DNA from 2 places in the Lysinibacillus sp. G1-3 genome. Region 2 is predicted to be linked to the other one. Evidence: a T-box and tRNA genes for the amino acid it is inferred to sense, from the RefSeq annotation. Region 2 holds a T-box; the other holds one or more tRNA genes.
What was found. The T-box of region 2 lies ahead of ileS (isoleucine--tRNA ligase). A T-box ahead of a tRNA ligase gene usually reads a tRNA of that ligase, here a tRNA-Ile.
Positions count from the first base shown of each region.

Region 1: it encodes a tRNA-Ile, which carries the amino acid that the T-box ahead of ileS (isoleucine--tRNA ligase) is inferred to sense. The anticodon was not compared.

Region 1 is NZ_JBWHYQ010000018.1:119,057-123,199, reverse strand. It holds tRNA gene ACVYAD_RS19270 (tRNA-Asp) at 1-45, shown strand, start outside; tRNA gene ACVYAD_RS19265 (tRNA-Thr) at 58-130, shown strand; tRNA gene ACVYAD_RS19260 (tRNA-Tyr) at 140-223, shown strand; tRNA gene ACVYAD_RS19255 (tRNA-Trp) at 229-302, shown strand; tRNA gene ACVYAD_RS19250 (tRNA-His) at 350-425, shown strand; tRNA gene ACVYAD_RS19245 (tRNA-Gln) at 436-510, shown strand; tRNA gene ACVYAD_RS19240 (tRNA-Lys) at 526-598, shown strand; tRNA gene ACVYAD_RS19235 (tRNA-Arg) at 614-690, shown strand; tRNA gene ACVYAD_RS19230 (tRNA-Pro) at 709-785, shown strand; tRNA gene ACVYAD_RS19225 (tRNA-Ala) at 799-874, shown strand; tRNA gene ACVYAD_RS19220 (tRNA-Ser) at 887-979, shown strand; tRNA gene ACVYAD_RS19215 (tRNA-Phe) at 990-1,065, shown strand; tRNA gene ACVYAD_RS19210 (tRNA-Gly) at 1,069-1,142, shown strand; tRNA gene ACVYAD_RS19205 (tRNA-Ile) at 1,150-1,226, shown strand; tRNA gene ACVYAD_RS19200 (tRNA-Asn) at 1,231-1,307, shown strand; tRNA gene ACVYAD_RS19195 (tRNA-Glu) at 1,309-1,380, shown strand; gene ACVYAD_RS19190 (nitric oxide synthase oxygenase) at 1,787-2,833, shown strand; gene ACVYAD_RS19185 (CynX/NimT family MFS transporter) at 2,913-4,143, opposite strand, start outside.
Region 2 is NZ_JBWHYQ010000001.1:116,250-144,279, reverse strand. It holds gene carB (carbamoyl-phosphate synthase large subunit) at 1-2,680, opposite strand, end outside; gene ACVYAD_RS00665 (carbamoyl phosphate synthase small subunit) at 2,673-3,773, opposite strand; gene ACVYAD_RS00660 (dihydroorotase) at 3,773-5,050, opposite strand; gene ACVYAD_RS00655 (aspartate carbamoyltransferase catalytic subunit) at 5,052-5,930, opposite strand; gene ACVYAD_RS00650 (solute carrier family 23 protein) at 6,113-7,423, opposite strand; gene pyrR (bifunctional pyr operon transcriptional regulator/uracil phosphoribosyltransferase PyrR) at 7,443-7,985, opposite strand; gene ACVYAD_RS00640 (RluA family pseudouridine synthase) at 8,229-9,140, opposite strand; gene lspA (signal peptidase II) at 9,137-9,616, opposite strand; gene ACVYAD_RS00630 (sodium/solute symporter) at 10,068-11,636, opposite strand; gene ACVYAD_RS00625 (hypothetical protein) at 11,661-11,996, opposite strand; gene ACVYAD_RS00620 (helix-turn-helix transcriptional regulator) at 12,234-13,412, shown strand; gene ileS (isoleucine--tRNA ligase) at 13,553-16,321, opposite strand; T-box leader at 16,605-16,824, opposite strand; gene ACVYAD_RS00610 (DivIVA domain-containing protein) at 17,134-17,658, opposite strand; gene ACVYAD_RS00605 (YlmH family RNA-binding protein) at 17,754-18,542, opposite strand; gene ACVYAD_RS00600 (YggT family protein) at 19,070-19,351, opposite strand; gene ACVYAD_RS00595 (cell division protein SepF) at 19,372-19,869, opposite strand; gene ACVYAD_RS00590 (YggS family pyridoxal phosphate-dependent enzyme) at 19,853-20,557, opposite strand; gene ACVYAD_RS00585 (PRC-barrel domain-containing protein) at 20,709-20,945, opposite strand; gene sigG (RNA polymerase sporulation sigma factor SigG) at 21,532-22,305, opposite strand; gene sigE (RNA polymerase sporulation sigma factor SigE) at 22,422-23,129, opposite strand; gene ACVYAD_RS00570 (sigma-E processing peptidase SpoIIGA) at 23,143-23,976, opposite strand; gene ftsZ (cell division protein FtsZ) at 24,411-25,568, opposite strand; gene ftsA (cell division protein FtsA) at 25,932-27,215, opposite strand; gene ACVYAD_RS00555 (small basic family protein) at 27,312-27,683, opposite strand; gene ACVYAD_RS00550 (DUF881 domain-containing protein) at 27,687-28,030, opposite strand, start outside.

The DNA of each region.
Region 1 (4,143 bases), on a different contig from region 2:
CTGTCACGCAGGAGATCGCCGGTTCGATCCCGGTCGGGACCGCCATTTTTTTTTTTTGCCGGTGTAGCTCAGTTGGTAGAGCAACTGACTTGTAATCAGTAGGTCGTGGGTTCGACTCCTATCGCCGGCATCATCCCTCGGAGGGGTAGCGAAGAGGCTAAACGCGGCGGACTGTAAATCCGCTCCTTAGGGTTCGGCGGTTCGAATCCGTCCCCCTCCACCATTTTTAGGGGCATAGTTCAACGGTAGAATAGAGGTCTCCAAAACCTTTGGTGTGGGTTCGATTCCTACTGCCCCTGCCAGGTTTCTAGGTACTCGTTATCAAACACTGCTGTGATTATATATAGTGGCGATTGTGGCGAAGTGGTTAACGCACCGGATTGTGGTTCCGGCATTCGTGGGTTCGATTCCCATCAGTCGCCCCATTTTAATAATTGGGGTATAGCCAAGCGGTAAGGCAACGGATTTTGATTCCGTCATGCCTAGGTTCGAATCCTAGTACCCCAGCCATTCATTTTTTAATAGGAGCCATTAGCTCAGTTGGTAGAGCATCTGACTTTTAATCAGAGGGTCGAAGGTTCGAGTCCTTCATGGCTCATCAGTTTTTATAAATGCGCCCGTAGCTCAATTGGATAGAGCGTCTGACTACGGATCAGAAGGTTATGGGTTCGACTCCTGTCGGGCGCGCCAAATAAAGCCTAATAGTATCGGAATGTAGCTCAGCTTGGTAGAGCACTTGGTTTGGGACCAAGGGGTCGTAGGTTCGAATCCTGTCATTCCGACCATCTTTCCTAACAAGGGGCCTTAGCTCAGCTGGGAGAGCGCCTGCCTTGCACGCAGGAGGTCAGCGGTTCGATCCCGCTAGGCTCCACCATTTATATATTACGGAGGTATACCCAAGTCTGGCTGAAGGGATCGGTCTTGAAAACCGACAGGCGGGTAACACCGCGCGGGGGTTCGAATCCCTCTACCTCCTCCATATTTTTTTCGGGTCAGTAGCTCAGTTGGTAGAGCATTAGATTGAAGCTCTAAGTGTCGGCGGTTCGATTCCGTCCTGACCCACCATCTGCGGGTGTAGTTTAATGGTAAAACCTCAGCCTTCCAAGCTGATGTCGTGAGTTCGATTCTCATCACCCGCTCCAAAATAATGGGCCTATAGCTCAGCTGGTTAGAGCGCACGCCTGATAAGCGTGAGGTCGATGGTTCGAGTCCATTTAGGCCCACCATTATTCCGAAGTAGCTCAGTTGGTAGTAGCACCTGACTGTTAATCAGGTTGTCGCAGGTTCGAGTCCTGCCTTCGGAGCCACGGCCCCTTGGTCAAGTGGTTAAGACACCGCCCTTTCACGGCGGTAACACGGGTTCGAATCCCGTAGGGGTCATCAAGCATGTTGCACATTCGTGTAACATGCTTTTTTTATGCCAATTAAAAGCTAAAAAGGATCACCCTTTGTGTTAGGAAGTTTTATTTCGAATAGCCGTGTTATAACGTCTATTCCTAAGTATTGCGAAGGGCTTAATCATGATAAAAAAAATCGGTTTTGCAACTGAAGATATCTCTTGTATAACCAATTTCTACATACAAAAAGGCTTTGTCCTTTATAATCCCCTGAAATTCTCATAATAGCACTTGAAGCGAATGTGTCTATCTTTTCCCTAGTCCCAAAAAATGATAAGAAATATTGAACAAAGTATTTCATATATAAAATATGTATGTTTTTTTGCAGATTTTTTCGTGGTGATAATAGTTCCATTCCTCTAATATGAGGGTAGATGGAGGAGTTCGATATGAATTTACATGAAGTACAACGATTTTTAGAACTTTATCAAGTAGAGCAAGACGAGTCAAAAACATGGCTAGAAAATAAATTACAGTATATTAAAACAACTGGACAATATATACCGACAACGGAAGAACTAATCTTTGGTGCACGAGTGGCGTGGCGTAATAGTAATAAATGTATTGGTCGATTGTTTTGGCAATCGCTGCATGTTGTTGATGCCCGTGATCTTTCACATGAAGAGGATATCTTCAACGCTTTGCTTAAACATATTCAATACGCAACAAATGATGGGAAAATTCGCCCGACAATAACGATTTTTGCACCAGGGCGAGTTCGTATATGGAATCATCAGCTAATTCGCTATGCTGGCTATGAAACGGAATCTGGAATCGTTGGTGATCTGCATTCCGTTGCGTTTACAAAAGTATGTGAATCACTTGGCTGGCAGGGTGAGAGAACAGCATTTGATGTGCTTCCGCTTGTCGTACAGGTGGATGATAGAGAGCCACAAGTGTTTATAATCCCTGACGAATATGTACTAGAGGTACCGATTCGCCACCCAGAATCTTCTCAAGTAGAAAAGCTAGGATTAAAATGGTATGCAGTGCCGATTATTTCGAGCATGCGCTTCCAAATGGCAGGTATCGACTTTGAGGCAGCTCCATTCAATGGTTGGTATATGGGTACAGAAATTGGGGCACGTAATTTAGCAGATCATGATCGCTATAATATGCTACCCGCTATAGCAGAAATTTTTAACCTTGATACAACTAAACAGGCTTCTCTATGGCGTGACCGAGCATTAGTTGAGCTGAATATGGCCGTTCTACATTCTTTTAAAGAAGATGGTGTGAGCATTGTAGATCATCATACAGCTGCACAACAATTTAAATTGTTTGAGGAAGCAGAAGCAGCAGCAAATCGCGAAGTTACAGGCAATTGGACATGGTTGATTCCACCTCTTTCACCAGCTACAACCCATATTTATCACAAGCCTTATGTTAATGTTTACAATACACCGAACTATTTTTATCAGAAACCACCTTATTAATAGAGAAAGGCAGCTCACGTTAACTTTATTTCAGCGAGTGTCCAAACACTTGCTGAAATAAGATTATGAGCTACCTTTTTTAATTTACATATTCATTTTTAGAAGCTCTAAATGAACATAAGAAGAGTATGAATGCTACGACAACAAATAACCAACCAGTGATATCCCAGCCACCAAATATATCATGTAAATAACCAAATAAAATTGGACCGATTGCGGCTAATAAATATCCTAATGATTGTGCAAAACCTGATAAATCAGCTGCCTCAAAAGCGGTACGGGTACGTAATGTAAAGAACATCATCGCTAATGAGAATGAAGCTCCTCCGGCTAAGCCTAGTAGTACCATCCAAAGTATAGCGAGGTTCGTCCATTCCATTACTAGTCCGATAAAGCCAATTAAGTAAAATGCCGTAAACATGAATACGAGAGGTCGTTGAGATGTCATTTTACTAGCAATAATAGGCACAGCTAAGGCCATTGGGACTTGTGAAAATTGCATGATGGAAAACATCCATCCTGCACGATCTGCAGCTAATCCTTGTGCTATATATATTTCAGGAATCCAAGCAGCGGTTGTATAGAATAATAACGACTGAAATCCCATAGCTCCCGCTACTGCCCAAGTAACAGGTGATTTCCATAAAGGTGTACGTTCTTTCGTAGTTTTAACATTAGGCTCCGGCTTATTAAATTTCAACTGTGGAATCCAAATTAAAATGGTTAACGCCACAAGAACAAGTGCGACTGCCAGAGCACCTTGCCAGCCAATGGATGAATGGGCAACAGGATAGCTAACGCCAGCGCCAAGCCCAGCTGTCAAATTCATCGACATTGTGAAAAATGCCATAAGCAAACCTACGTGATAAGGAAACTTCAATTTAAGTAATCCTGGAATAAGTACGTTACCGAATGAAATGGCTATACCAATTAGCGCAGTGCCAAATACGAGCAAACTAGTTGTGCCGAGGGAGCGTAGTACAATCCCTAATGCCAAAAGAATAGTCGATAAAAATAATGTTAGTTCTAGCCCGATTTTACGTGCGACAATTGGTACAAAAGGTGAGATAATTGCAAAAGCTAGCAATGGGATTGTTGTTAGAAAGCCCGCTAATGCATAGGATATGCCGAGGTCTTCTCGGATAAAGGAAATAATAGGTCCAACAACTGTTAGTGGCATCCGTAATGTCGAGGCAATACAAATTACGCCGATCACTAGTAATAAGGTTGTACCTTTCCAGTTAATTTTCCTGCTAGGATAAGTATCGTTATGTTCACGAGTAGTCAAATAAATCCCCCCTGTTAGAACA
Region 2 (28,030 bases):
GTAATTTAGCGAATGAGAATACTGGTACTTTTACGAAGACACCATTTTGCTCTGGCGCTAAGCCTGTTGGATAGCCTTGTTCTACGATTGATTTCCCAAGAATCGCTTTCGTTGCAATATTCGCCATCGGAATGTTAGTAATTTTACTTAAGAACGGTACTGTACGAGATGAACGCGGGTTCACCTCGATGACAAACACTTCGCCTTTTGAAATAACATATTGAATGTTCATTAAGCCTATGATGCCCAGACCTTTTGCAAGGCGAGTTGTATAATCCACTAGCGTATCTTTTTGCGCTTGTGTTAATTTTTGTGGAGGGTATACAGAGATAGAGTCACCAGAGTGAACCCCTGCACGCTCGATATGCTCCATAATACCTGGGATTAATACATTTTCACCGTCACAAATGGCATCTACTTCGATTTCTTGACCAGTTAAGTAGCGGTCTACTAATACTGGATGATCTGGAGATGCTTCTACCGCGTTCTCCATATAGTGTTTTAATTCCTCTTGGTTGTAGACAATTTCCATCGCACGACCACCTAGCACGTATGAAGGACGAACTAGTACAGGGAAGCCTAGACGTTCACTAATCGCAAGAGCTTCCTCCGTAGATACAGCTGTTTGACCTAGTGGCTGTGGAATGTCCAAGTCACGTAATGCTTGCTCGAATTTGTCTCGATTTTCTGCACGGTCGATATCTTCAAGTGTTGTACCTAGGATTTTCACACCATTAGCAGCTAATTTATCAGCTAGATTAATAGCTGTTTGACCACCGAATTGTACAACTACACCAATTGGTTGCTCCAGGTCGATAATATGCATTACATCTTCGATTGTTAATGGCTCGAAGTATAATTTATCTGAAATCGAGAAGTCCGTTGATACTGTTTCTGGATTCGAGTTTATAATAATTGCTTCGTAGCCTGCTTCTTGGATTGCCCATACTGAGTGTACTGTTGCGTAGTCGAACTCTACCCCTTGACCAATGCGGATTGGACCTGAGCCAAGTACCACTACTGATGGCTTATCAGATTTAATCGATTCATTTTCATCTTCATATGTGCCATAGAAGTATGGTGTTTCAGATTCAAACTCCGCTGCACAAGTATCAACCATTTTATATACAGGGATAATGCCATTTTCTTTACGGTATGCATAAATTTCTTCTGGTGTTGTTTCCCAAAGCTCGGCAATTTTCTTATCTGCAAAGCCTAGACGTTTTGCTGTACGCATCACTTCTTTATCGTTTTTATTGTCAGCAAGTGTTTGCTCCATATCTACGATGTTTTTGAATTTATTTAAGAAGAACAAGTCAATGGCAGACCATTCATGGATTTGCTCAATTGTTACACCGCGACGAAGTGCTTCACCGATGAAGAATAGACGCTCGTCACCTGCTTTACGGATACGCTTTTCAATCCAAGAATCCGTGTTTTCTTCTGCATGTTTCAGCTCTAAGTGAACTTGGCCTGTTTCAAGAGAGCGCACTGCTTTTAGCATAGCTTCTTCAAATGTACGACCAAGTGCCATTACTTCACCAGTCGCTTTCATTTGTGTACCAAGATTACGCTTTGCTGATTCGAATTTATCGAATGGCCAGCGTGGAATTTTTGCCACGATATAGTCTAGAGCTGGCTCGAAGCAAGCATACGTAGAACCTGTAACAGGATTTTTGATTTCATCTAATGTTAAACCAACTGCGATTTTTGCTGCTAGCTTAGCAATTGGGTAACCTGTTGCTTTTGACGCTAATGCTGATGAACGTGATACACGAGGGTTTACTTCGATCACATAATAACTGAAGCTATATGGATCAAGAGCTAACTGTACGTTACAGCCACCTTCGATTTTCAGTGCACGGATAATATCTAAAGAGATATTACGTAGCATTTGGTTTTCACGATCTGAAAGTGTTTGTGTAGGTGCTACTACAATTGAGTCACCTGTATGAATCCCAACTGGGTCAACGTTTTCCATGTTACATACAACGATGGCGTTGTCAGCAGCATCACGCATTACTTCATATTCAATCTCTTTATAACCAGCAATCGATTTTTCTAGTAAACATTGTGTTACTGGTGAATATTTTAGACCAGATGTAACGATTTCCTCTAGATCTTGGTCGTTGTAGCAAATACCGCCGCCTGTACCACCAAGTGTGAAGGCAGGACGAACAATTACTGGGTAACCAATTTTCGCTACAAAGTTTTTCGCTTCGTCTAAGTTATGGATAATATCTGATTCAGGTACTGGAGCACCTAGCTCATACATTAAATTACGGAAAAGATCGCGGTCTTCCGCTTTATGGATAGCTTCTAATTTTGTACCAAGAATTTCAATATTAAGCTCATCTAAAATTCCTGATTTATCTAATTCGATGGCCATGTTTAAACCAGTTTGACCACCAAGTGTTGGTAGGATGGCATCTGGACGCTCTTTACGTAGAATTCTTGATACAAACTCAAGTGTAATTGGCTCAATATATACTTTGTCTGCAATTTCTGTATCTGTCATAATTGTTGCAGGGTTTGAGTTTATTAAAATAACGTGGTAACCTTCTTCTTTTAAAGAAAGACAAGCTTGTGTTCCTGCGTAGTCAAATTCTGCTGCTTGTCCGATCACGATTGGACCTGATCCGATTACTAAAATAGTTTTAATATCTGTACGTTTAGGCATGTTGTTTCCCCTTCCCTGCTTCTACTTCCATCATTTCGATAAATTCATCAAATAAGTGATTTGAATCCTCTGGACCTGGTGATGCTTCTGGGTGATATTGCACTGTGAAGACTGGATATTTCTTGTGACGTACACCTTCACAAGTACCATCATTTAATGCGATATGTGTAATTTCTAAATCTGTATCTTTTAATGAATCGATGTCGATTGCATAACCATGATTTTGAGATGTTAAGTCTGTACGGCCTGTGCGTAAATCTTTTACTGGATGGTTACCACCACGGTGACCGAATGGTAGTTTATAGCTTCGCGCACCGCATGCTAGCGAGAAGATTTGGTGACCTAAGCAAATACCGAACATTGGCACTTTTCCGATTAAATTGCGTACTGTTTCAACGCTTTCTGCTACATCTTCAGGGTTACCTGGACCGTTTGACAGCATAATGCCATCTGGAAGCCACGCTAAAATTTCTTCTGCTGAAGTATTGTAAGGGACAACGAGTACGTCGCAATCACGTTTGTTTAACTCACGAAGAATACCGTGCTTCATACCATAGTCAATTAATACGACGCGTTTGCCACGACCAGGTGATGGGTAAGCTGCTTTCGGTGATACTTCACGAACATGATGTGTAATCTCAGGTGTTACCTGTAATTTCGCTACGATTTCATCTACATTCACTTCTTCATCAGCCGCTGTTAAAATAGCTTTTACTGAACCTTTACTGCGAATAATGCGTGTTAATTTTCGTGTATCGATTCCTTCAATCCCTGGGATATCCTTGGATGTTAAGTACTCATCTACTGTTAAGTCACAGCGGAAGTTTGAAGGTGTTTTTGCTAATTCACGGACTACAAATCCACGAATAGCTGGTGAGATTGATTCAAAATCATCACGGTTAATACCGTAATTACCGATTAAAGGGTAAGTTAACGTTACAATTTGTCCGTAGAATGAAGGATCTGAAATTGTTTCCTGATAACCTGTCATCCCTGTTGTGAATACAACCTCACCTTGTGAAGCGCGCTCACTACCGAACGCTGTACCTGTAAATACTGTGCCATCTTCTAAAATAAGTAAACGTTTTTTCATTACTCTACCTCCTGGTATACGATATTGCCTTCAAAAATTGTAAGGACCGGCCATCCTTTTGCTGTCCAACCATTGAATGGTGTATTGCGTCCTTTTGATACAAAGCCTTCTGCATCAATTGTTTGCTCTTTATTTAAATCTATTAAAATCATATCTGCTGAAGCTCCAACTTCTAATGTGCCATATGGTAGATCAAAAATTTGAGCTGCCTTTACAGACATCCAGTCAATCAACTGTTTTAAAGTCCATTTTCCGGTTTCTACAAACTGCGTGTAAAGCAGTGGGAATGCTGTTTCGAAGCCTACAATGCCAAATGGTGCACCAACCATACCACAGCATTTTTCTTCTACTGTATGTGGAGCATGGTCTGTAGCGATACAATCGATCGTGCCGTCTAGCAGCGCTGCGTGAAGTGAGTCTTTATCATCAATTCCACGTATCGGAGGATTCATTTTCCAGTTTGCATCATCCGATGGAATATCCATTTCTTCAAGTAATAAATGGTGTGGGCAAACTTCTGCTGTGACACGTATTCCTGCTGCTTTCGCATCTCGTACTGCACGTACAGATTCCTTCGTTGATACGTGACATACGTGGTAGCGTGCTCCAGCTGCTTCTGCCAGTAGAACATCTCGGGCAATTTGAACGGATTCACAAATCGATGGAATTCCTGGTAAACCAAGCTCTTTATTACGTTTTCCTTCATGCATTACGCCGTCGTAAATTAATGAGTTATCTTCACAGTGTGCGACAACAACCACATCGTGCTGTGCTGCATCCTTCATTTGCTCATACATTGTTGATGCAAGTTGGATCCCAACACCATCATCTGAAAATGCGACTGCTCCATGTGCTTTTAATTCTTCAATATTTGTACGAACCTCACCTGAGATGTCCCTTGTTAATGAGCCGTATGGAAGTACTCGAATTGCTGCACTTTCTTTAATAAGACCGTTAATTAGCTGCATATTTTCTACTGAATCTGGCACTGGTTTTGTATTTGGCATCGCGCAAATTGTTGTGAAGCCGCCTTTTGCTGCTGATGCTGAACCTGTAGCAATTGTTTCTTTATGTTCAAAGCCCGGCTCACGTAAATGTGTGTGAACATCCACAAAGCCTGGTGCAACAACTAAACCATTTCCTTCGATTACTTCTGCGCCTGCTACAGTTACATTTTGACCTATTTCAGTAATTTTGCCGTCTACCATCGCGATATTTACTGTTTGTAGCTCGCCTTGTTCATTTACCATTTGTACATTTTGAAGAACTTTTGTCATGTTACTCTCTCCCCTTTAAAATTGTTTCTACAATAGCCATTCGTGTATAAACACCATTTCGAACTTGCTCGAAAATTCTAGAACGCTCGCATTCTACTAGCTCCGAAGCAATTTCTACATCACGATTGACCGGTGCTGGATGCATGATAATTGCCTTTTCTTTCATTTGTTTCTCACGTTCAACTGTTAAACCGTACTCTTCATGATAGCCCTCTTTTGAGAAGCTTTTATTTACTTTATGACGTTCATGCTGCACACGAAGTAACATAATCACATCGCTTATTTCGATTAAATCATCCCAAGAATGATGCGCTTCGAAACTTCCTTGCCACTCTTCCGGACAAAGGAAATGAACATTTGCCCCTAGTCGTTGTAACGCTAACGCATTCGATTTCGCTACACGGCTATGGCATATATCTCCAGCGATTGTCACATTTAACCCTTCAAAAGAACCAAACTCTTTTTTGATTGTATAAAGATCTAATAGTGATTGAGACGGATGCTGACCAGTGCCGTCACCTCCGTTAATAATTGACACATCGATGCCTTCAAGTAGTTCATTGTAATACGCATCTTCCTTTGCGCGAATGACTACTGCGTCTATACCAATCATTTCTAACGTCTTTACCGTATCGTACAATGTCTCTCCTTTAGAGACGCTCGAAAAGCTACCGTCAAACGGGATAACGGTACAGCCAACTTTGCGCTCTGCCATTTCAAAGCTTGTTTTCGTGCGCGTACTTGGTTCAAAAAATAAATTTGCAACGTTGTATGGGCGAGATAACGATGATGCCTCACCATTCTCAAAGGCTTGCGCACGATCTAGAATGTGGTTAATTTCTTCAATTGTTAAATGTTCCATCGATAATAAGTTCTTCATTGTAACCTCCGTAGGGTGTGTTTCATGAACGTTATGAAACGTTTTCTAAAATAAAAGCCCCGTTGATGTCATCAACGAGGCATAAGGAGGCGCGACAAACTACAGCAGGATCCATTCCTACTTTTAGACTGTCTACAACTTCCCTTTTTTTGCCTCTCTGGACAATTCATTAAAAGGTACTTTTATGAATTTTTATTTTGATTGTACGGTATTGGTATATCCGCTTCTTTTTTACCTGGTAGGATGGCATTTAAAAGAACACCGATAATCGCTGCTAATGCCATACCTTCGATACTTAGTGATTCTGAAACAACGAACTTCGCACCACCGATACCGATGACCAAAATAACTGAGGCGATGACCAAGTTACGACTATTACCAAAGTCGATATGGTTATCCACTAACATTCGTAATCCACTTGCTGCAATTATACCGAAGAGTAAGATGGAAACCCCACCAAGTACAGCTGTTGGAATTGTTGCAATAACTGCCATTGCTTTCCCGAAGAATGACAGTAAAATGGCTACGACTGCTGCACCTGCAATGACATACACACTGTAAACTCGAGTGATCGCAAGGACACCGATATTTTCACCGTAAGTTGTTTTCGGCGGACCACCGATTAGTGCACTAATAAATGTACCAAGACCGTCCCCTAATAACGAACGATGTAAGCCTGGCTCTTTAATATAATCTCGATTGACCACTTTACCTAATACTAACTGGTGACCAATATGCTCGGAAATCGTTACGATAACGATTGGCACCATTGTTAGGAGCAGCGTTGTTGTGATTTCAAACTCATAGTGCACACCTGGGATTAAGAAGTCAGGTAGTGCAAAGAAATCAGCTTTCGCAATTGGTGAGTAATCAACTATGTCGATCATCATTGAGTAAACATATCCTACGATTAAGCCAATTAAGATTGGCATTGTGCTTAAAATGCCTTTAAAGGCAATCGTGAAAATAATGGCTGTAAATAAAGTCACTAGCGCTGCTGAGAAGTGTAAAAAGTTATATTTCCCATCTACATTCATCGCCATATTGACCGCTGTCCCTGATAGTCCAAGACCTATTACCATAATGACAGGGCCCACCACAATTGGTGGTAAAATTTTCATAATCCATTTATAGCCGCTTTTCCAGATGATAAGGGATACGATGCCATATGTAATCCCTACTGCCATAGCACCAATCATTGCATGACCAGGATTTACACTGGAACCATCTTTATTTAAGCCACCTGCCGCTAGTAAAATCGGCGCAATAAAGGCAAATGATGATCCTAAATAAGCAGGTACTTGAAATTTCGTAATTAATAAGAAGAACAGTGTAGCAATCCCACTCGTTAATAGAGCAATCGCTGGACTAAGACCAACCAACTGAGGAACTAAGATCGTTGACCCAAACATGGCGAACATGTGCTGGAAACTTAATGTCACTAGTTGGACTGGGGTCGGTTTATCTTTAACATCTAATACTGCATTTGACATAATGTTTCCTCACTTTAAGTTAGTCTTCTTTATAAATAATGACGCAATCTTCTCCGTCTACTTCTTGTAAATTTACGACTATACGTTCAGCTCCAGATGTCGGAACATTTTTACCAACATAATCAGCTCTTATTGGTAGCTCTCTATGCCCTCTGTCGATCAGTACTGCAAGTTGAATTTGACCTGGTCTCCCTAGATCCATCACTGCATCTAGCGCTGCGCGTACTGTTCGTCCCGTATAGAGTACATCATCGACTAAAATAATTTTTTGATTGACGACCTCATAATCGATATCGACTTGCTCAACATGTGCCTGTTCATTATCATGCTTTGTCGTTAAATCATCTCGATAGAGAGTGATGTCAAGCTCCCCCGTACGGATTGGTTTGCCTTCAATTTTTTCAATCCGTTCTGCTAGGCGTCTTGCAAGATAGGCACCTCGCGTTTTAATACCAACTAAAATACATTCGTCGATCCCTTTATTGCGTTCAATAATTTCGTGTGCTATGCGCGTTAACGCTCTTGCCATAGATGGTCCATCTAATAACTCATTTTGTGCCATGTAAGTTTCCTCCTCTCTTCTATCTATTATTGGGTCATGTGTCCATAAAAAAACCTCTCGAGGCGAATAGCCTGAGAGGGTTATATACGTGTTTAAATAGCGTGTCAAAAAAAATTTGCAGCACAAATTTTTCGCAACACTTTCACATGTACCTTCTCAGCCTCTCTGGACTGCCATTAAAGGTGAATATTTAGTTAAGTTGTTCATTCACTTTTGTTAGTATAGACCTTCTTTACCTATACGTCAATGCTTATTTCTTAAATCTAGTAATAATTGTTCATAATCAGCAGGAAGTTGCGCTTCGAACTGCAAATATTCACCTGATGTAGGATGATCGAAGCCTAATACACCCGCATGTAATACTTGTCCACCAAAGTCGATCGTCTTTTTCGGTCCATATTTCGGGTCACCAACAAGTGGAAATCCAATATAATTCATATGGACACGAATTTGGTGCGTGCGTCCTGTTTCTAAACGACATTCTAGTAATGAATAGTCGCCAAAGCGTTCGATAACTTGGAAGTGGGTTACTGCATGCTTACCTTTGTCGACAACTGCTTGTTTTTGACGATCTTTTTGATCTCGACCAATAGGTGCATCAATTGTTCCTTTATCATGTGCAATATGCCCGTGAACGAGCGCAGTATATTTACGTGTCACTGTTTTATTGACTAGCTGATTCACTAACGATTCATGAGCTGCATCATTTTTAGCCACCATCAATAATCCTGATGTATCTTTATCAATACGATGCACAATTCCCGGACGCATAATGCCATTGATACCCGATAAATCCTTACAATGGTACATTAAACCATTAACGAGTGTACCCGTCATATGTCCAGGCGCTGGATGGACAACCATGCCCTTTGGTTTATTCACAACAAGGACATCCGCATCTTCATAAACAATATCAAGATCTAAGTTTTCAGCAATGACATCTAATGGCTCCGCTTCAGGTACATCGATTTCTACAACATCCCCTACTTTTACCTTATACTTCGCCTTTACAGTCTCTCCATTTACTTTAATAATACCATCAGTAATCCAATTACCAATTTGTGTACGCGACCACTCTGATTGCACACTCGAAAGCGCCTTATCAATGCGCTCTCCCTTTTGTTGTTCTTCCATTGTATATGATACTTGCGTCATTTTTTCACCTGTTTCTTTCCTTTTTTATCTTCCATTATTATGCCAATCATTAATATTACTACCGCCATTGTTAAAGCTGCATCCGCAATATTAAAGATCGGGAAATCATAATTAATTACTGGAATTAATACACTTACAAAATCGACCACTTCACCTCTAAATATACGGTCAATAAAATTCCCTATAGCTCCGCCTAATAAAAACATTAGGCCAACTTGAAAAATCGGTTTACCTTTAGCCTCTTTATGATAAAAGTATAGAATGGCACAAATAACACCTATCGTGACAATGCTAAATAACCACATTTGGCCTTCTAACATTCCCCATGCTGCTCCTCTATTTCGATGAGACAATATCCCAAACCATGGATCCCATACTGAAATTCGTTCACCAAACTCCATATTTTTCACAATCAGCCACTTTGTCCATTGATCTAAAAGAATCACGAATGCGGCTAATCCATAATATTTATACACAGACACTCCTCCGTTCGCTCAACATCTAACCTATTCTACCATAACAGCCCATCTCAGAATAACTAATATAGCATGAAAATATAGGTCATCACCATATTGTAGGGTTGATTTTTGCTTGGATTTGGGTGTGCTTTCCGTAGTTTCGACTGTTCTTTCCGTCGCTCTAGCAGTTTTATCCGTCACTTCAGCTGCTTTATCCGTCACTCTGGCTGTTCTTTCCGTCGACCGGTCTTCTTTCCGTCACTTCGGCTGTTTTATCCGTCGCTTCAACTCTTCTTTCCGTCACTCTGGCTGTTCTTTCCGTCGACCTGTTCTCCTTCCGTCCCTCTGACAGTTCTATCCGTTGCCCGCTCTTTTTTCTGCCGTCAACTTCACTTCAATAAAAAAGCTATCGCCATCACTTCATAAGTAATGGCAATAGCTTATCAATTTTTATTCAAATTATATCGTTTTAAGCTGTTTCAGACTCTTTTGAATGCACACGCTTCATGAAATCATTGACATCAGCCGGTACTTTTCGATCTAATAATGACACAATAATAACGGATAAGAATCCTACAGGCACTGTGATGATGCCTGGGATTTTAAATTGTAAGAAGCTTGGTAATGTTCCTGGAAGAAAAATCATCCACATCGATACACCAAGACCAATGAGTAAACCCGCAATTGCTCCTTTTTCTGTCATTCCTCTCCACCAAATACCTAAAATAAATATTGGTGTAAATGTACTCGCCGCAACAGTAAAGGCAAGTGCCACTAAATGGCCAATGGATGCATCCTTAACTAGTAAACCCAATGCTCCATATAAAATACCTAATAAAACGATGGCTACTTTCCCTGCAACTACTCGTTGTTTTTCTGTAATATCCTTTTTCATAACGCTTGCATATAAATCATGGGCTAATGCACCTGAGCTTGTAATAAATAACCCTGATAAATTTGAGAATATGGCCGCAAACGCACCTGCTATGACTAGTCCAAGCAGCCATTTACCTCCTAGTGCAAGTGCTGTTGTAGGAATCACCATATTGTTCCCACCAAGCACTAGATCACGCATGACTTCCTCACTTGCTGTACCCGAGATAAAAATAGAACGACCTACAACTCCTAAATATACTGCTAATAAGAAAAACGTACTGGCAATCCCAATCGCCATCAATGCTGATTTACGAGCCGCCTTCGCACTTGGATTCGTATAGAATCTTAGTAGAATATGTGGCAGACCAATTGTACCTAGCGCTAAACCAATTGTCATACTGATAGTTTGCCAAAATGTTGGGAAATAGAAACCTGTTCCCGTCCAAGCAGCACCATCAAAATTAACATTATTTCCATCTAAGGCATATGGTGATGTTCCTGTAATAGGACCGCTGAATGAATTAATAGCAGCTAAAATCTTATCGTAATGCAAACCACTATACATTGCCGCAATCAACATAACAGCAAACGCTCCAAGACGAATCCAAAGCTCTAAAGCTTGGTTGATTGTTGTTCCTTTCATACCGCCTATTCCTACATAGAAAACCATTACAATACATGTAAAGATAATGCCGAATTCATATGAAGTCCCAAAAAACATACTTAAAATTTGTGCCGCCCCTAATAATTGTGGCGCTGCATAAAAACCAGAAATCGCCAAAACAACAGCTACTGCTACTAGCCGAGCTCGTCTACTATGAAAACGATAAGCTAAAAAATCGGCAACGGTAAATGCCCCAAATCTTCTTAACGGGCCTGCCACAAAAATAGCTAGCAACGTCAATCCGATGGAGAAGCAAAATGCATAGTAAGCACCGTCATACCCTAATTGGAAAGTCAAACCGGCTATCCCGAGAAATGTAGCAGCACTTAAATAGTCTCCCCCAATTGCCGAACCATTTGTAAACCATCCAAAACTGCGTCCCCCAACAAAGAAATCGGATGCTGTTGCATTTCTTTTCGTTAAATACGTAATGTATACAATTGTCCCCATTAAAGCAATAGTCATTAACATCTTCGGTTCTAATAGAGCTTTCATCATTCTACATATCCCCCTTAGCTAAAACTACTTATTCAGTGTTTCGTATTTCTTAAGGCGCTTCTCGTACAATGTTGTATGCACATACGCAATAATAAAAGCCATTACCATCATCACGACGGTTGTCACAAACCATGTTACTGTCATACCGCCCAAAATTTTCTTGAAAGCAAGCTCTGGAGCAAACCAGTTCATAACCGGAATACTAAAAATTAAAATGAAATAAAATACCGTTAAGCTAAAACCTGTAGTAAACTCATCTTTCATAATTTTGTTAGTAGTTGCATCTAGTGGTGGAAGATCCTTAACATCGATAGTTCCAGCTTCCACATATTCATAATCATTACTCCCTACTTCTGCCATATTTCAGCTCTCCCTTCCTGTTTCAGTAAATAATTGTCTGAAATTTCAAATTATTATTTACTACAATTATTTTATTCTATTTAATCTATAAAATAGTTACAAAATACTGCTGTATTAGTACAAAAAAATGCTATTTTAAGTTAAAATATTTTTATTATTCCCTATTTATAATAGAAGGGTGATGTTAGCATTTTAAATATTGTTTGGTACATTGAAAATTCAAATGAACAACAACAAATGAGCTACTGGCTAGATGAGTTCCTGCCCAATACTTTTATTAATTGCGAAGAACCCAAAACAGAGATTTCCGCTATCATTGTCTATGAAATTAACCGTTTATTTGACTGGGTAAAGATAAACCGGTTAAAAAGAAATTATCCTAATAGTATAATTGTCCCTATTGTTGCAGAACACCTTACCTACTCAACTGGTATAGCCATTGAACTAAACTTGACTGCACTTCTCATAAAACCGTTACAGAAAGCAAAATTTCTACGCATTGTTAAAAAGCTTTATACGTCCTATCAAGCAAAACAAGCAAGTACTCTTACAATGCTTGAGTTATCACAGCAAATTTCCCAAGATCATACTTCGCCATTCCGAGAAGCTTTTTTAAAACGACTTATACGTGGAGAGGTTGAAAGTGAGCAGGAAATAATCCAGTCTTCTTCTTTTTTATCGAGGCATTGTATCCCAAATATCGTGTTTTTAATCCAGGGTTATATAGATGTGAATGAAGATCGACCTTACCCTCATGATGCAAGCAGTGTGATCACCAATGTGTTTCACCAAAACTTTGCTAATAAAGTACCTATATCTTTTTTACATTTTGAACGTTATTTACTGTTGCTTATGCGCATTCCTAATGAATACACATCATTTAAGCATTGGTCGGAGGGGGTAGCTTGTTTACTTAAGGTTATTGAAACGTTAAAAAAAGATTATTGCATCCATCTTTTTATGGGGATTGGTGGCGTTTTTCAGGACGCCATGCAAGTAAAGGAATCCTATAGCCAAGCTCGAAAAGCTCGAAGGAAACCTCCTGTTCATAGTATTCATGTACGGTTTTATGAGGATTTAACAAAGCAAGAACAGCTCCAAAAAGCTATTCAATATATCGAGGAGCACTATGATGAACAACTTGCGATCAGTAACGTTGCCAAATACAGCAATTTTAGTGCTACTCATTTTAGCAGATTGTTTAAAAAAGAGATTGGCCGCAATTTTGTTGATTATGTAGCTTTTACACGTATCATAAAGTCACTACCGTATTTGCGAAAATACGATTATACCATTGAAAAGATCTCCTTCATCTGTGGCTTCAACACACCTAATTATTTCAGCCTTACGTTTAAGAAATATGTTGGTATATCCCCAACTGACTACCGCAATACACAAGAAATATTCTTTAAATAGTGCTTCAAATTTCTTAGAAATCACTCCATGACAAAAAAGAATCTGCTAGACCTCAGGTGACAAAATAAAAAACGCAAGCCCCCCATCATCAAGGAGACTTGCGTTATTAATTACATAGAATGCAGATTCTTATTTTTAAATTAAGCGTAATACGTTTCTACAACTTCTGCACAACGCGCGCACACTGTTGGATGTGCTTCATTTGAACCGACTGTTTCAGAAATTGACCAGCAACGCTCACATTTTTCACCTGTTGCTTTTTCTACAACGATCGAAGCATGTTCTAAAGCTAATGCATCTGCTGGCGCAGCTTCTATTGATGCTACTTCAAAGGCAGAAACGATTGAAAGTTGTGCAAAATTAATGCTTGCATCATTTAATAATGCTGCCACATCTTCATTCGCATAAACTGTCACTTTCGCTTCAAGTGATTTACCAATTGTTTTTGCATTACGAGCTTCCTCTAATGCTTTTAAAACATCATCACGAACATCAATAATTTTTACCCATTTCTCACATAGACTTTCGAAGTTTTCATGCTCATCTACCTCTGGGAAGTCTGTTAATTGTACAGATACCTCTTCTACAACACCTTGAGCATGTAAGTAAGACCACATCTCGTCACTTGTATGAGGGATAATAGGTGACATTACTTTTACTAACGTCATTAATGTGTCATAAATAACCGTTTGCATTGCACGACGGTCTTTGTTGTCATGACCTTCGATGTACACAACATCTTTTGCAATATCTAAATAGAATGAAGATAATTCTACAGCAACAAAGTTATTCACTGCATGATACACAGCCGCGAAATCATAGCGATCATATGCAGCACGAACAGTTTTTAAAACATCTTGTAAGCGCATATAAACGTATTGATCCATTTCACGAAGGTCTGCATATGCTACACGATCTTTCGTCGCATCAAAATCAGCTACATTTCCGTGTAAGAAACGGAATGTGTTACGGATTTTTCGATAAACCTCAGAAACTTGCTTCAACATATCCATTGAGATTCGAACGTCTGCTGTATAATCTACAGATGCAACCCATAAACGAAGAATATCTGCTCCGTATTGATCCATCACCTTTTTAGGGATAATGACATTTCCTAAAGACTTACTCATCTTACGACCTTCACCATCTAGAACGAAACCATGTGTTAATAGTCCCTTATATGGTGCATAGCCATTAATAGCTACAGAAGTAATTAATGATGAGTTAAACCATCCACGGTGTTGGTCAGAACCTTCTAAATATAAATCAGCTGGATACTTCATACCACGCTCTACTAGCACACCTTGGTGAGAAGAACCCGAGTCAAACCAAACGTCCATAATATCGTTTTCTTTTGTAAATTCACCGTTCGGGCTACCAGAGTGTGTGAAGCCTTCAGGTAATAATTCTTTAGCTGTTTTTTGGAACCAAATATTTGACCCATGTTCACGGAATAAAGCTGAGATATGAGCAATTGTTTCTGGTGTAATAATTGGCTCTCCATTTTCAGCATAGAAAATTGGAATTGGCACGCCCCATGCACGCTGACGTGAAATTACCCAGTCTCCACGGTCACGGATCATATTATAAAGTCGAGTTTCACCCCAAGCAGGTGTAAAAGTTGTTGATTTTACAGCCCCTAGTAACTCATCACGGAATGCATCAACCGACGCAAACCATTGTGGTGTTGCACGGTAAATAACTGGTTTTTTCGTACGCCAGTCATGTGGATATGAGTGTGTAAAGAAGTTAAGCTTTTCTAAAGCACCTACTTCTTTTAATTTTTCAGTGATTAATTTGTTGGCATCATTATAGAATACACCTTCAAAACCAGGTGCTTCATCTGTATAGCAGCCGCTATTATCAACTGGGCTAAGAATTGGTAGACCATATTGTTTACTAATATGATAGTCATCTTCACCGTGTCCTGGTGCTGTATGAACACAGCCAGTACCCGCTTCAGCAGTTACGTGCTCTCCAACCATTACAAGAGATTCACGGTCATAGAATGGATGCTGTGCAACAACTCGGTCTAACGCTTCACCTTTAACTTCTTGCACAACTTCATATGCTTCCCATTCAAGTTCGTTAGCAACTTTTTCTAATAATTCTTTTGCAATGATGAATTTTTTATCTGCAACTGCCACAACAACATAAATAAATTCAGGGTTTACAGAAATCCCTAAGTTCGCTGGAATTGTCCAAGGTGTTGTTGTCCAAATGATCATTTTAGCATCTGCTGGAACTACACCTTTAGCATCTTTAAGCGCAAAGCTTACATAAATAGAAGGCGATTTAACATCTTGATATTCAATCTCTGCTTCTGCCAGTGCAGATTCAGAAGATGGAGACCAGTAAACTGGTTTTAAACCTTTATAAATATAGCCCTTTTCAGCCATCTTACCGAATACTTCGATTTGACGTGCTTCAAATTCAGGCTTTAATGTAATATATGGATTTTCCCAATCACCACGAACACCTAAACGGCGGAATTGTGTACGTTGGTTGTCAATTTGCTCGTATGCATACTCTTCACATAATTTACGGAATTCAGCAACAGACATTTCTTTACGCTTTACACCTTTGTTCGTAAGTGCTTGCTCAATTGGTAAACCATGAGTATCCCAACCTGGAATATAGTTTACATGATAACCATTCATAGAACGATGACGCGTAATCATATCTTTCAGCACTTTATTTAAAGCGTGACCGATATGGATATCACCATTTGCATATGGAGGTCCATCGTGTAACACATATTCAGGACATCCTTCTGTACGCTCCATCTGCAATTTATTAATGTCCATTTCGTCCCATTTTTCTTGCATCTTCGGTTCATTTGCCGGTAAGTTTCCACGCATTGGGAAATCTGTTTTTGGCATTAATAAAGTATCTTTGTACTCAACCATTTTTCAATTCCTCCTTTATGTTTACAAACAACAATTAAATGCTCATAGGCGCTCATACACTTACGACAGTTATTAGGCTTATCATTATAGCGTGTGGTTGAATTTCCGTTCCGGCTGGGCGCTACATAGAACCATTTCGAGAAATGCCCTCAAGTTCTAGTTATCGGCAAAATCAACACGTTTTAACAATGGATGTATAAGTTCAAACATAGGATTTAGCCATTTCATACTAATAGAGATGAAGCCAACCGTCATTTGAACATAAAAAAGCCTCTCAATCCCTGAAAGGGACGAGAAGCTTATACTCGCGGTACCACCCTAATTGTAGCACAAAATTGTACTACCACTTAAAGCACATTAACGTCGTGCACTACGAAATAACTTACTACATTCAGTTATTTAGCTCCGAAGTGATGTTCATTGTTATTTGTTTGTTTGGGCTCACACTATCCCCAAATCGCTTAACTACGCCTAACAAATACTGTCTTCGTCTTTGCCTGTTTGCATATGTGTTCAAAATAATTACTATTACCATAGTATATGAAAATCATACAATCACGTCAAGTTTCACTTATTGCTTCACAATGTCTACAATATAGATAGAATCAACTATGCCTCGGCATAATTGTGTCGGATTCGGCTTTGTGCTTAGTCCTGCGTGAGGGCCGACACGATGTCGGTCATTTCGGTAATGCCACGTTCTTAGACTGATTCCCTCTATTTCAGCAGGTGTTTGGACACCCACTGAAAAAGCAACTTAACTCGCATTCAACACACAACTTATAGAGGTGGAAGATGAATGCTGAAAAAAGTTAAACTTGATCGGCTTCTTGTGCTTCTTCGACAGATGCTTGAATTTCAGTAAGGTCAATATCATATTGTAGCAAATGATCCCAGTCATCTGCATTTAGTAAATCAAGCTGTGCCTCTACAAGCATTTTAAAACGATTACGGAATACTTTTGATTGCTTTTTCAGCTCATCAATTTCAATTGTCACTTTACGAGCCTTCGTTAAAGCCTCATTGATAATTCGATCAGCATTTTTTTCTGCTTCTTTTACAATCAGTTTAGCTTCTTTTTGAGAATTTCTTCGTACTTCGTCAGCTGCCTCTTGCGCAACAACAATTGACTTTTGTAACGTTTCCTCTAAAGAATTAAAATGTCTCGCTTGTTCTAAGGAAATCTCCAGTTGTCTGTCTACTTCCTTCTTTTCCCGTAACAAAATCTCATAGTCTTTAATAATTTGATCTAAAAATTCATTTACTTCATCTTCAGCGTAACCTCTGAAGGATTTAGTAAACTCCTTATTATGTATATCAATAGGTGATAACGGCATACGATCCTTCTCTCCTTTACATGTACATTCATACTTTCTATTATACAATTGTTCCAACAACTTAGCAGTAAAAATTAATGAAATTTACTTGATTTTCAGCTTTTTTGGGCCAATCGACCGATTTGTAATCGAATTTTATCTTTTTTTGTACGTCCTTCCGTCATCATAATTTTTATTCGACCACTTCCACGTACAGATAAAATGTCTCCTTCTTGTAATTCAAACGCAACTGTATCCCGTTCAGTCCAATTGATACGTACCTTTTTACCTGTAATTAATGCTTGTGCCTTCTGGCGAGAAGTATTTAATACCGTTGAAATAATAACATCTAAACGCATAGAGGAAACAGTATGAGATTCTTCTATCCACTCTTCCTCGTTTTGTAGCAGCGCCTCTGTCTCTTTAATCGATTCTACATGTACCTTTACTTTGCCGATGCCTGTTAAATGTAAGCGTACATATTCCGCTACCTCATTCGCTACTACAAATTGTACTAGATGTTCATTCACACGAATATCACCGAATTTGCCCCGATTCAGCCCTAAAGATAATAAAGCTCCAAGAACATCCGGATGTCGTAGTTGGACAAATTTCACAGGGTATTGAATCGTAAATACGGTAAGCTGAAAATCTTCTTCCACAGGCTCATAATAGGTAGGATAAATCAGCATGCGTTGTCTCTCTGCATTATCAAAGAGCCCAGCATTAGCTGTTTTCAATGTGTCATATTGTCCAATAATCGATGTAACAATAAAACGTTGACGAGGATCTAGAAAATCAGTAAGCTTTGGAGCGTATCGATCCTCTACTTCATGCTGCCAGCTCACAACCTGTTCAATAAAAGGCTGTTCATCTTTTCTAAAATGCTGTATTAAATGCTCCATGTTTACTCCACCTTTATTATCTCTCATTTACTAGCACAATTTTATCGGTATTTTTTGGTTTTATATCAAAAAATATTGGTTATCTTTTTTTGAACATACAAATTAATCAGGGGGCTCTGATTTCCGCTACGGGCTACTCGCTTTCCCGTGGGAGTCGAGTAGCCCTACGCTACAATCAGTAAAATGGGTATATTCTGCAAAATATCCACAAAAAATTGTTATATTTAATAATAGTTGTAGCGGACCCCATCACTCAAATCAACATTACGTTTAAACTAATGCCACCTCAACTTTTAGTGAATAAGTAAAAATATATGTAATTATATTAGGGATGCATTTCATACCAACAATACTTTTTAATTTTAGTATTGTTCCTTAAATTCAGTTAGATTTGCTTTAGTAATGCCCGAACACTAATCTATACTCCTACTTAGGCATTCTAGGAATAATGACAATAAAGCAACCTTTTTTGTTAAATGTAGTATTCCCCATAAATAAAAAATCCCCACCGTTCGTGAGGATTTTTTTTAAATCAACATTTCGTAAATTTTTAAAATAACAATAAACAGCCCTTTTTGAATATAGTTAAGGAGAAATATTGCTACGATAGGTGAAATATCAATCATGCCGATTGGCGGAATAAATTTTCTGAAAATTCCAAGATAGGGTTCACATAATTTTGTTAAAATACGTCCAACTGATGTATTTTGAACAGCAGGCACCCAGGACATTAACACATATGCGACTAGCATTAGTGAGTATACATAAAATGCTATAGACACATACTTCAAGATTAAATAAAATGTCATATAAACTACAATCCTCGCTATTAATTATCGTCTAAAATAAAATTCGAAATTTCGCCAGATACTTCTACATTTTCAGGTGTGCATAGGAAAATGTCTTTACCGATTCTTTGAATATCGCCGCCGAGTGCATACACTGTGCCACTTAAAAAATCAATAATTCGTACACCTTGATCTCGCTCAATTCGTTGTAAATTGACGATCGTTGCACGCCTATTTTTTAAATGTTCTGCAATGTCCTGCGCTTCGGCATAAACTCTAGGTTCAACTAATACAACTTTTGCACCTTTAGAATTCATTGCTGCCTGCAAACTAACAATATTGTTTGTAGGCGTTGTACTCTGCGGAAAAATTTCCTGAACCGGTGCCTTACGCTCCTTCATAACTTTTTTAGGCTTTACCGATTGGATTTGTTGCTGTTGTTGTACGGGTTGCTGCTGTTGAATAGGAGCTTGAGTAATTTCTTCTTCTATTTCTTCCTCAAGATAAAAGAAATTTTTAATTTTATTTTTCATGCTCATCCTGTTCCCCTCTTTCATTTCCAACAAGAGCCGTTCCAACTCGTACAAATGTAGCCCCTTCTTCTACCGCAATTTCAAAGTCATTAGACATGCCCATTGATAACTCGGTACAAGGCGCATGTGCGAATCCTTGCTCGGCTATTTGCTGTTGACATTGTTTTAATTGCTTAAAAACAGAGTGAATAATTGTATCCTCATCAGTATTCGGTGCCATCGTCATTAAACCAACAACTTGAACTTTCGTAAAACTTTTTAATGATTCAATAAAAGGGAGGACTTCTTCAATCGATAAACCATGTTTTGACTCTTCGCCCGATACATTAACTTGTACAAAGCATTTAACAGGTTTGTCTGCTCTTTTTTCAATTTCTTGCGCTAAACTTAAACGATCTAGTGAATGTAAATAATCGATACTGTTAATGACCTGTTTGACCTTACGTGTTTGTAAAGAACCGATATAATGCCAATGTACATCAGCTTGAATCGCTTCAGTTTTACGATTTAAGCCTTCTGGACGGTTCTCTCCTAAATGAATAAGGCCTGCATCAATTGCTTCTTGTGTTCTTTCTACAGAAACTTCTTTTGTCACTGCAATAATTTGAACTTTCTCTGCTTCACGATTTGCACGTTTTTTTGCTGCTTGTATAAGATCATTAATTTTCTTCAAATTTGTTAAGATTTTTGTCAATGTTTTTCCCAACTTTACAACAATAGTTTCTTATATTGTAACAAGCAATGCTTGAATTATCAATGAATAGCCTGACCTATGTGAAAGTACATTTTACCCTGGCAACGCTTTAAAATGCTTAGATTTTTAATATGCATAATAATTTTGTCTTTTAGGATATTGCTTTTACTAAAATGACATCCTTTCCAACTACAAGTACATCTTTCATATACACTTTCCTAACCGATTCTTCCCCGCGAAAAAGCCCTAAATATTTTCGGGGCTCTGCAATCATAAAAGCCGTTACATAGCCTGTTTCTTTGGATACCTCTGCATCTACCACAAATCCTAAAAAGCGTCCGTTCCCTGCTTCAATTACTTCTTTTTGCTGTAACATCGAGAAACGCATTTTATCCCTCCTAAATCAATTACTCTCAACATCGTTTTTATCTCAACAAACTATGTTTTCTCTTTATATTTATGTGTTTATTGTTGGTTAAATGAAAATGAAATGATCAAGTAATCTCTCTTTGGCAAAACGAAGGGGCGATTTCCGTTTCAGGCTACTCGCTTTCCTGCGGGCGAGCGTCGAGCCGCTTCCTTCGCTACGCTTCGTGCAGGGTCTCGCTGTCTCGCTTTCCCACTGGAGTCGAGTAGCCTTCCACTCCAATCAGCGATGGCGTAGAATTTCAATAGTGGACGGTATAACAACAAACCTTAAGTTAACACTTCGCCTTCGCATAGACAAAACCCTTTTGCTAAAGTTCGTTTTATCACTTAAATTATAGCGATTGGAAGGGGATACATGCTATATGAATTTGTTGATCTTCGTTACGACTGGGCGACTCCTTGGGGATTAGCAATAGAGGAGCGAAGGCTAAAAGCACCCAGTCGGAACGGAAATCGCCCCCTCGTCTTGCTGAGGGGCCCTACTTAATTTATACCATTGACATAAATTAAAATGCGCACCGAGAACTCGGGTGCGCATTGTGTTTTTACTTATAATCTTTCTGCATTGTTTCAATTGCATTTTTTTCTAGACGTGAAATTTGCGCTTGAGAGATCCCCAATTCTTTTGCAATTTCAGTTTGTGTCTCACCGTAATAAAAACGCTTTGCAACAATCATTTGTTGACGATCATCTAACTTTTGTAAACTTTCCTTTACCGACACGTAGGCTACCCATTGATCTTCTGATACATCATCATCACGTAATTGATCCATCATATAAACAGCGTCTCCGCCGTCTGAATAAATAGGCTCCTGTAAGGAAACTGGATCTTGAATGGCATCTAAAGCAAATAAAACATCTTCCTTTTTCATGTCAATCATATCAGCAATTTCTTCAATCGTTGGTTCTCGTAAATTATCGGTTATCCATTGCTCTTTTGCCTGCATTGCCTTATATGCAATATCTCTTAGAGAGCGAGAAACACGCAATGCATGATGATCACGCAGATGGCGACGAATTTCACCTATGATCATTGGCACAGCATATGTTGAAAATCGTACATTATGCTTCAAATCAAAATGATCAATGGCTTTCATGAGGCCAATACAGCCTACTTGAAATAAATCATCTGCCTGTTCACCCCTATAGGCAAATCTACCGACAATACTGAGCACTAACCTTAAATTGCACATTACAAGCTCTTCCCTAATCTCAGTTTCTCCAGCTTGTAAACGAATAAATAGTTCCTTCATTTCCTCGTGCTTTAAAATTGGCAAAGTCGATGTATCTAAGCCGCAAAGATCTACTTTAGTTCGCATATATTCGATTCCTCCGGATGTTATTCTCTGACTAAACCGTTACATCAGTTTGTCCGAGAGAAACGAGAATATGCACAAAAGCTACGACCAATTTTAGGTAGGGTAAATTTCCCTCTCTAAGAAATTGGTTGATTCAAATTTTCACGTAGATCTTGAATAATTTTCTTCTCTAATCGGGAAATATATGATTGTGAAATACCTAAATGATCAGCAACTTCTTTTTGAGTCATTTCAATTTTTCCATTGAGGCCAAAACGACATTCCATAATATATCTTTCACGCGCGCCTAGTAAATTAATCGCATGAAACATATGTTGACGCTCAATTTTCTTCTCTACATTGTCTAAAATAATATGCTCTTCCGTTCCTAAAATATCAGACAATAACAATTCATTTCCATCAGCATCTGAGTTTAATGGTTCATCTAATGAAACTTCACCCTTCATGCGACTTGTTTTACGTAAATGCATCAAAATTTCATTTTCAATACAACGTGATGCGTATGTGGCAAGCTTAATATTTTTATCAGTATTGAACGTTTCAATCGCCTTAATTAAACCGATTGAGCCAATACTTATTAAATCCTCAATCGGTGTTCCCGTATTATCAAAACGTCTAGCAATATAAACAACAAGACGCAAATTACGTTCAATTAGTGTATCTCTAGCTCTTAAATCACCATTCATAAAGGATGCAATGACTGTAACTTCTTCTTCTCGACTTAATGGCACTGGCAATGAATCATTTCCCCCTATATAGTACGTTTCACGACTCCGAAACTTACTCCAAAATTTTTTCAAGCTAGCAAGTAGCCTAAGAAGCAATAGTTCTCCCCCTCTATGAGTTATTTGAAAGCGCTGAAAAATGTAAAATTGCTGCTGTGCTGTGCGGAAAATTTTTAGCCTTTTTTGTTAATACGATATATTCATTCGTTTTCACTTGTGAGTGCTCCCCTTTTATATGCCACTCATCAAAGCGGAAACCTAGTACAACCGACTGCTGTTGCACTGTATTGACATGAATAAATCGAATATAACGCTGATAATCTTCTGAAAACATGGATACATTATACGGATCAGTTTCTTGCCATTCTATCAATGATTTGCAGAATGCTGCAGGTAAATGTGAGCGTAATGCTGCATAAGAGACAAAGTGAACAGGTTTTCCTGATAGTGGCTCAATTGCTTGATTCCCTGTATCTACAAATGCAGAAAGTGGTATCGTGATATCAAAAATTTTTAAATTCGTATCAAACACAAACTGACCACTTAACCGCTCAAGCTTTACAAATCCCCATTGCTTATAAAAAGCAGCAAGGTTACCAACTGCTAATAGTAGGCAAATAATTATAAAATGGACAGCAGAAAGATTTTTTAAATACGGTTGTAACGCTGTTAATAATCCACCAATAATGATTGTTGCTGTTAAAACAATCGGTCCTTGCTTCTGAAAGCTTCGAATCTTAAAGCGAAAAGCTATGCCGATTAGTAAGATAAAGCTCAGTATTGTCATTAACAGCATTTGACCACCTATTACAGCTACAAAACTACTACATATAGAACTCATTAATAATCTCGTGTTCTTTACAAAAACCCCTGTTACTCTCGCTGTAAACGTAAGTATCGCTAGATTAAAAAGTGTATTAATGAGCACCAGCCATTCTCCATACATAACAGCCGCCTCCTACTTACAAAGTTAGCATGTTACACCCACAAATATTGTCAAACAATCGCATCATTTCATAAAAATGTTTTGACAAAATACATCCTTTCCTTACACATTTGAACATAATTAATTTTTAAGTCACTGGAAATATCAATGAAATAATGCTGTCATATTAAATGAAGTATATGTTTTTTTGCAAAACGAGAGGTTGATTTCCGTTCCGACTGGGCACTTTGTTTTTGTGTGAAAGTGTACTCTTAACGGAGTGACAGTGACAACACAATGAAGGAAACGGCTCGATGCTCGCCACTGAGGAAAACGAGTAGCCTGGAACAGATAAAGAGGCAACAACATTCATAACATAATAGTTTTCAACAACACAAAAAAGCTCGTATTTCACATAATGTAAAATACGAGCTTTATAAAGTTTGGATGCTGACTTATCCGCGATTTTTACGATTGCGTAAAAATGCCGGTACTTCAAGCGTGTCATCCTGTACATAATTTTGTTGATTTTGACGTGGTAGTTCTTGCTGCACATGCACTTCTTGACGTTGCTCACGGATCGGAGCTTGCTGTTGTTGCGTAGCTTGTCTATTTGCATTTAACGTCGGTCGTGGAGCATTACGCTGTTGCTGTAAAGCTTCCTCTGAGAAGCCAGTTGCAATTACTGTCACAATAATTTCATCTTTTAGATTTTCGTTAATAACAGAACCGAAAATCATATTTACTTCTTCATCTGATGCTGATGCTACAATATCTGCAGCCTCTTGTACTTCAAATAGGCTAAGATTTGATCCACCAGTAATGTTCATAAGGACACCTTTAGCGCCATCAATTGATGATTCAAGTAATGGACTTGAAATTGCTTTTTTAGCCGCTTCTGCAGCACGATTTTCACCTGTAGCAATACCAATACCCATTAACGCTGAACCTTTGTTAGACATAATTGTTTTTACGTCTGCAAAGTCTAAGTTAATAAGACCTGGCGTTGCAATTAAATCTGAAATACCTTGTACACCTTGTCGTAAAACATTATCTGCTTCACGGAATGCTTCTAGCATTGGTGTAGATTTATCGACAATTTGTAATAACTTGTCGTTCGGAATAACGATTAAAGTATCAACAGACTCTTTCATGCCACCGATACCACCGATAGCTTGTGTTTGTCGTTTGCGACCTTCAAACGTAAATGGACGAGTTACAACACCAACTGTAAGGGCTCCTAGATCGCGAGCAATTTGTGCGATTACTGGCGCGGCACCAGTACCAGTTCCTCCGCCCATTCCAGCTGTAACGAATACCATATCTGCACCACGAAGAACTTCCTCTAATTGTTCACGGCTCTCTTCTGCAGCTTTTTTCCCTACTTCAGGATTAGCACCTGCACCTAATCCACGTGTAAGTTTTGTACCAATTTGTAGCTTAATTTCTGCCTTCGATAAATTTAAGGCCTGTGCATCTGTGTTTACTGCGATAAAGTCAACACCTTGTACACCATGTTCTATCATTCGATTGACAGCGTTGTTACCGCCGCCACCAACACCAATGACTTTTATTACTGCAAGTTGATCAACACTTGTATCAAATTCTAACATTTCTTTTTCCTCCCACGGTAACTCGACTCTGTATCATTCATTACGCATTCAAGATCAATTATGCCTCGGTATAATTGCGTCCGGAATCGGCTTTGTGCTTAGGCCTGCACGAGGGCCGACACGATGTCGGTCATTTCGGTAATGCCACAGGACGTGGCGTTTTTACCGATGCAGGTCAGTTAGCCGTTATCGCATGGATGCGATGATCTTAGGCTAACATCCCCTAAGAACTCATTTCCGATTCCGTGACATCCGCCGGAGGCATTAACTTCTTTCAGCAGGTGTTTGGACATCTGCTAAAAGTAGCTTAAATCCGCATTCATTTCACCACCTATAGAGGTGGGAGACTTCAGCTGAAAGAAGTTAATCAAAAAACTTATCAAATAATTTTTTTGCTCTTCCGATTACGCTTCCTTTTGGTTCTGAAGGTGTAGCATATTCTTGCTTTTTAGGTGTGGCTGCAGGAGATCCTACAACTGCATATTCAATAGGTTGCGTATTAGCACTTTTTCCATAAAAATCATCTTCTAAATAGGCGTAACGAATAAGTCCAACTGCCGTCGTAAATGAAGGCTCTCTAACGCCAATATAGTCAGGTGTATATATTCTAACACGAGTTTGCAGAATCTGACGTGCCAGTTGAGCAATACCGTCAAGCTTTGCAACGCCTCCAGTCAAAACAACACCACCTGGTAAATCTCTAACACCTAGACGGGCTAACTCGTCAATGACTAATTCAAATAATTCTTCCAAACGAGCGCCAATTATTTCTGAAATATAGCGCTGGCTGTACTGATCTGTTGAATCTGTCCCTACAACCGGTACTTCGAAGAGTTCTTCATCAGATGCATCATCATAATAGGCATGTCCAAATTGATGTTTAATTTGCTCTGCCTGTTCTGTTGGTGTTTTTAAGACGATTGAAATATCTTTTGTAATATGATCGCCACCAATTGGAATGACACCTGTATGTGTTAATAATCCCTCTTCAAATACTGCGATAGTAGTTGAACCGCCTCCTAGATCAACAAACGCGGTTCCTTGGTTTTTTTCATCCTCCGATAATGCAAAAAAACCTGCGGCTAATGGTTGCAAATATATTTCTCGAATGCTTAGACCTGCACGTTCTACACAACGTAGAACATTGTGTAAAAGTGTTTTTGAAGTAGTAATCATTGTGGCATCCATTTCTAAACGGATGCCAATCATGCCTCGTGGATCTTTAATCTCATCTAAATTATCCACAATAAACTGTCTTGGAATAATATTCACTAATTCACGTTCAGGAGGTATTGACATGACTTGTGCAGATTCTACTACTCTATCTAAATCATCATCTGTAATTTCTCTATTTTCACTATTTACAGCGACTACACCTTTAACCAGCTGTAACATCGTCTGGTTAGCTGGAACACCTAAAACGACTTCATTAATTTGATATCCTGTCATTCGTTCAGCTTGATCTATTGCTTTTCGAATTGATTGAACTGTTGCATCAATATCAACAATCGCACCTTTTCGAACTCCATTCGATTTTACATTTCCGACCCCAATTACATGTAACTGACCGTCGCTCATTTCACCTATTAATACCTTGATAGAGGAAGATCCTATATCAAGAGAAATATATAAATCTTGCTGATTCAATTCGCTGCACCTCCTCGAAAAAATGCTCTTATTCTCATTCTATTGTAAATTCGGCATAATGTCTAAGCAAATCGAGCATTTAGCTCAACTTTTCTCTCATTCTATGGAATTTTTGTTCCTTTTGTGACGTTTCTCATCTATCTTAGTTAGTAAAATACGCCTAATTATTGCTATATTCTGGAACAAACGTACTCCGAAAGCGAAAATGGCCGCTAAATACAAATCTATTCCTAAATACACACCTAAAAAGGCTAATCCCGCTGCCAGAATTATATTAAAAAAGAATCCAGATACAAATACTTTATCGTCATATACTTGCTGTAATTGAGCACGAATACCGCCAAATAATGTATCTAAGGCTGCTAAAACAGCTATTGACAGATAATTTTCATAAATAGAGGGTATTTGCATATTTGTTAACAAGCCAAGGGCAAGTCCAAATATCAAACCTAGAAATGGTAGCCACATATATTATTCTCCTTTTTTCACCTCTGTTAAATAATCATTTGTCAATGGCTGATCAAATGCTGGGATTATTAAATGCTCTGTTGGTTCCTCTATTATTAAGTTAAAGTTGTCCATATAAAAGGAATCAATAAATGTGGAAGCCTGTAATGAATTGTACATTTTTTGTGCTTCCTTAAATGAGCTTGTCCCAACAAAAATTTCAAAGGGTGGTGCTGACAGTGGTACACTGTTCACTGTCGTCTTTCCATTTATGTCTCGAATGGCTGTTGTCTGGACAACTCGATTTCCATCTATCGAGACACTCGCTGCATTGTTTTTAAACAGAGCATTTAGTAATTGGGTTAGTA